DNA from 2 places in the Micromonospora sp. WMMD729 genome. Region 1 is predicted to be linked to the other one. Evidence: riboswitches for the same ligand, from Rfam matches in the RefSeq annotation. Region 1 holds a riboswitch; the other holds the start of a gene.

Region 1 (2,166 bases):
CAACGGGTACGGGTCCGGCCCCCACACCCGCATGCCGAGCGGGGCCAGGCCGACGCCGATCAGCAGGATCGTCGCCGCGGCCGGCAGCCCCCGGAACACGTCGGTGTAGACGCGCGCCGGCCAGCGCAGCCACCGGCTGCGGGAGATGCCGGCCACGGCCAGCAGCAGACCCAGCACCGTGCCGAGCAGAGCGGCGGAGACCGCCAAGATCAGCGTGTTGGGCAGCCCGACGGTCAGCATCTCGGGCAGCGCCTCGCGCATCGCGTCGACGTCGAAGAACGTCTCCCACAGGGTGCTCAACGGATCCATCGTTCGCCTCTCCTACCGCCCCGCTCGCTCGTCACCGGATCAGGAGGCGGCCGACGCGGACGCCGAGGGCGCCGCGACCGTGCCGCTGCCCGGCGTGAAGTCGGCCGGGATCGGGCGGCCCGGGTAGTACTGGGCCTGCAACCGGTTCCAGGTGCCGTCGGCGATCACCTCGTCGAGGGCCCTGTTCAGCGCCTCGCGCAGCTTGTCGCTGCCCTTGGCGACGGCGTACGCGGTCGGCGCCGGGCTGAGCTGCTTGGCCGCCACGGTGATCTTGCCGTTGCTGTCGGCGGCGGACTTCTCACCGATCTCCGCCGGGGCGATCCACGCGTCTGCGGTGCCCGCCTTGAGCTGGTTGATCGCGCCGTTGTAGTCCGGCACGCGGACCGGGTCGAGCTGCTTGCCGGTGGCGTAGTCGTCCTGGACGGTGCCCTGCACCACCACGACCCGCTTGCCGGCGAGCTGGTCGAATCCCTTGATCGGCGAGCCGGCCGGCACGTCCAGCCCGAAGTAGCCGAAGTCGTACCCGTTGCCGAAGTCGACGGTCTTCCTGCGCGCCTCGGTGATGGTGATCGAGGAACTGCCGACGTCGAACTTGTGGTTGTTGACCTGGGACAGCAGCGCGGAGAAGTCGGTGCCGACGAACTCGACCTTCAGGCCGAGCTTGCCGGCCACGGCGGTCAGCAGGTCGTTGTCGAAGCCGGTGAACTTACCGTCCTTGAGGTACACGTTCGGCGGGGCGTCGGTCAGCGTCCCGGCCCGCAGCACCCCCGCCTGCGCCAGACCGTACGGGTTCCCGGCAGCGTCGGCCGACCCGCCGCCGTCGCCACCGCAGGCGCTCAACCCACCGGCAACCACAGCAGCGGCCGCAAAAATCCTCAAACCAACAGAAATACGCACAGAATTCTCCAAAAAGGGTGGCGTCGACCCCGTTGATCATGAAGTTATTGCCACGACACGCCGGTCGGGCGGACAACAACTTCATGATCAACGCGAGAGGTCGCGCGGGTGGGTGGGTGCCCGGGGGAAGGGGAGCGGGGTTAGCGCTTCAGGCGGCGGTACACGCCGCGCTGCGCATTCGCATCAGGTCCACGTGGCGGCGCCGGGTCAGGGCCGGTCCTGTGGGGCTGAGGATGTGCATACGGTCTCCCGGGTCTTGGTGCTGACCTGGGTGCCAGGCCACGCTTGCACCGACGTCCTGCCGGTGCCTGGTCTTCACCCGGGGCACCCCACCGCGGAGGAGGGTTGCCGGCCAGCGAGCCGGGGCTTCGCGCTGGCGCTCATGACCTGCGCCGAGGCTAGCAGCAGCCACCGGTCGGTCGTCCAGCCGATATGACCACGCTCACCGACGGTGACCGGCGCTCGGATGAGTGGGTCAACCGGCGTGCACGTGCGGTCGGCGGGTCTGGTCCGGCTCCTGACGGCGCAGGATCTCCCGGGTCACCGAGGCGATCTCGCCCTGCCCGAACGCCAGGTACCGCAGCACGTTGCGGGCCGGGCCGCCCTCGGTCCACTCGAAGTAGATGTGCGGGCGTCGCGCGCTGCGATCGCGGATCTCCAGCAGCAGCGCGGCCAGCGCGTTGGGCACCGAGGAGCTGGCCAGGCTGAGCACCGGGAAACGGTCGTGCGCCACGCTGCCGCGCACCAGCAACCCGGTCTCGAAGTCCGACGGATCGGTGACCCGGACCTCGACGAAGATCACGTCGCTGTCGTCGGGGAAGTCGTTGTCCGCCATGGTCTGGGCCAGCTTGTCGCGGTACTCCGCGAGGTCGCGGCACTCCGGCTCGTGCGCGACCAGGCGGATCCGGCGCTCGGCACGCTCGTCGATCAGCGCGCCCGCCAGCTCGTCCAGCTCGACGT
Region 2 (2,166 bases), 2.7 Mb from region 1:
GGCTTCGCCGGCTTCAACCTGCTCACCAACCTGGCGCTCGAACACGCCGCCCCGCAGCAGATCTCCCTGTTCGTGGCAACCACCCCGATCATCACCCAGCTCGTCCGGTGGGCCCGGGACGGCGTACGGCCGAAGCCGCTCTTGTTGGCGCTCTCCCTGGTGGCGCTCCTCGGCGTCGGCCTGGTGATCACCCGCGGGAGCCTGGCCGGGCTCGGCCAGTTCGGTCTCGGCGGCCTCATGATGATCGGTGCGGTGCTCGGCTGGGCCGTCTACACCCATGGAGCGACCCGGTTCGGCGGCTGGTCGCCGCTGCGCTTCACCACCCTGACGGCGCTCGCCGGCACGGCCGCCATGCTGGCCGCGAGCATCGGCGCCGACGCCGTCGGGTGGCAGCACGCGCCGTCCGCCGCCGACCTCGTAGCGGTCACCCCGCAACTGGCGTACGCCGTGCTCGTCGCCGCCGTCGTCGCGGTGCTGGCCTGGAACACCGGTGTGCAGCGGCTGGGCGCGGCCAACGCCGCCCTGTTCATGAACCTCGTCCCGGTGACCACGTTCATCGTGCAGATCGCCCGTGGCTACCGGCCGGAGCGGATCGAACTGATCGGCGCCGCGATCACCATCGCCGCCCTGGTCGCCGCGAACCTCGCCGCGCGCACCCGCCCCCGGCCGTCGTCGCCGACCCGGCCGACCGCGGTCACCGATCCCGTCGCGGTGGTCGACCCGGTGGCGGTGGCCGCCCGCTGACCCACTGGCTGGGATGCCCGGTGGAGGCGCCGGGCAACGTTGCCTAGACTCGGCGGTACAACTGCATACCTCATCCAGAGGGGCTGAGGGATACGGCCCGACGACGCCCCGGCAACCACCCCGCGCGCTCACCGCTGAGCGACAGGCGGGGCAGGTGCCAATTCCGTCCCCGCCGCACCGTGCGATGCGGGGAAAGATGAGAGGACTCTCGACATGACGTCGACGCTCGCCGCCTCCGGCATCGACACCTCCGCCAGCCCCGCCCGTGCCCTAGTCTGCCGGGCCTGTTCGGCCCGCTACCCGCTCGCCGCCCAGCACGCCTGTTACGAGTGTTTCGGCCCGCTGGAGGTCGACTACGACACCGCGGCCCTCGCCACGGTCACCCGGGAGCAGATCGAGGCCGGCCCGGACAACATCTGGCGGTACGCCGCGCTGCTGCCCGCCGGGCAGGACCCGGCCAGTCGGGTCACCCTCGACCCGGGTCTGACCCCGTTGGTGGCAGCCCCGCACCTCGCCGCCGAACTGGGCATCACCGCGCCGCTCTGGGTCAAGGACGACAGCGCCAACCCGACCCACTCCTTCAAGGACCGGGTCGTCTCGGTGGCGCTGACCGCCGCGAAGGCGCTCGGGTTCAGCCGGTTCGCCTGCGCCTCCACCGGCAACCTGGCCAACTCGGTGGCCGCGCACGCCGCGCGCGCCGGGGTGCCCTCGATCGTCTTCATCCCCTGCGACCTGGAGCAGGGCAAGGTCATCACCACCGCCGTGTACGGCGGCGAACTGGTCGCCATCGACGGCTCGTACGACGACGTCAACCGGCTCTGCGGCGAGCTGGTGGAGACCGACGAGTTCGAGGACACGGCGTTCGTCAACGTGAACGTCCGGCCGTACTACGCCGAGGGTTCCAAGACCCTCGGGTACGAGGTGGCCGAGCAGTTGGGCTGGCGGATCCCCGCCCAGGTGGTCATCCCGATGGCCAGTGGCGAACTGCTCACCAAGATTGACAAGGCGTTCTCCGAGCTGGTCGAGATCGGCCTGGTCGAGGCCCCGGCGGGCGGCTGGAAGGTCTTCGGGGCGCAGTCGGCCGGCTGCAACCCGATCGCCGCCGCGCTGCACGCCGACACCGACACGATCACCCCGGTCAAGCCCACCGGCATCGCCAAGTCGCTCAACATCGGCGACCCGGCCGCCGGCCTCTACGCCCTCGAGGCGGTGCGCCGCACCGGCGGCTGGATGGAGTACGCCGACGACGACGAGATCCGCGCCGGCATCCGCGACCTGGCTCGTACCACCGGGGTGTTCGCCGAGACGGCGGGCGGCGTCACGGCGGCGGTGCTGCGCAAGCTGGTCGCGTCCGGTCGGCTCGACCCGACGGCGGAGACGGTCATCTTCAACACCGGCGAAGGTCTGAAGACGATCGACGCG

Evidence for each region. A riboswitch is a leader RNA that binds a small molecule or an ion and turns the genes downstream of it on or off. The one in region 1 is predicted to bind S-adenosylmethionine.
Region 2: it holds a riboswitch for S-adenosylmethionine, as region 1 does, so the genes downstream of both, thrC (threonine synthase) here and ACN263_RS08815 (ABC transporter substrate-binding protein) in region 1, are expected to answer to the same signal.

The regions. Positions count from the first base shown of each region.
Region 1 covers NZ_CP186059.1:1,921,450-1,923,615, forward strand. The annotation lists gene ACN263_RS08810 (amino acid ABC transporter permease) at 1-309, opposite strand, end outside; gene ACN263_RS08815 (ABC transporter substrate-binding protein) at 349-1,149, opposite strand; SAM riboswitch class IV at 1,483-1,594, opposite strand; gene ACN263_RS08820 (amino acid transporter) at 1,682-2,166, opposite strand, start outside.
Region 2 covers NZ_CP186059.1:6,012,930-6,015,095, reverse strand. The annotation lists gene ACN263_RS27665 (DMT family transporter) at 1-744, shown strand, start outside; SAM riboswitch class I at 812-947, shown strand; gene thrC (threonine synthase) at 958-2,166, shown strand, end outside.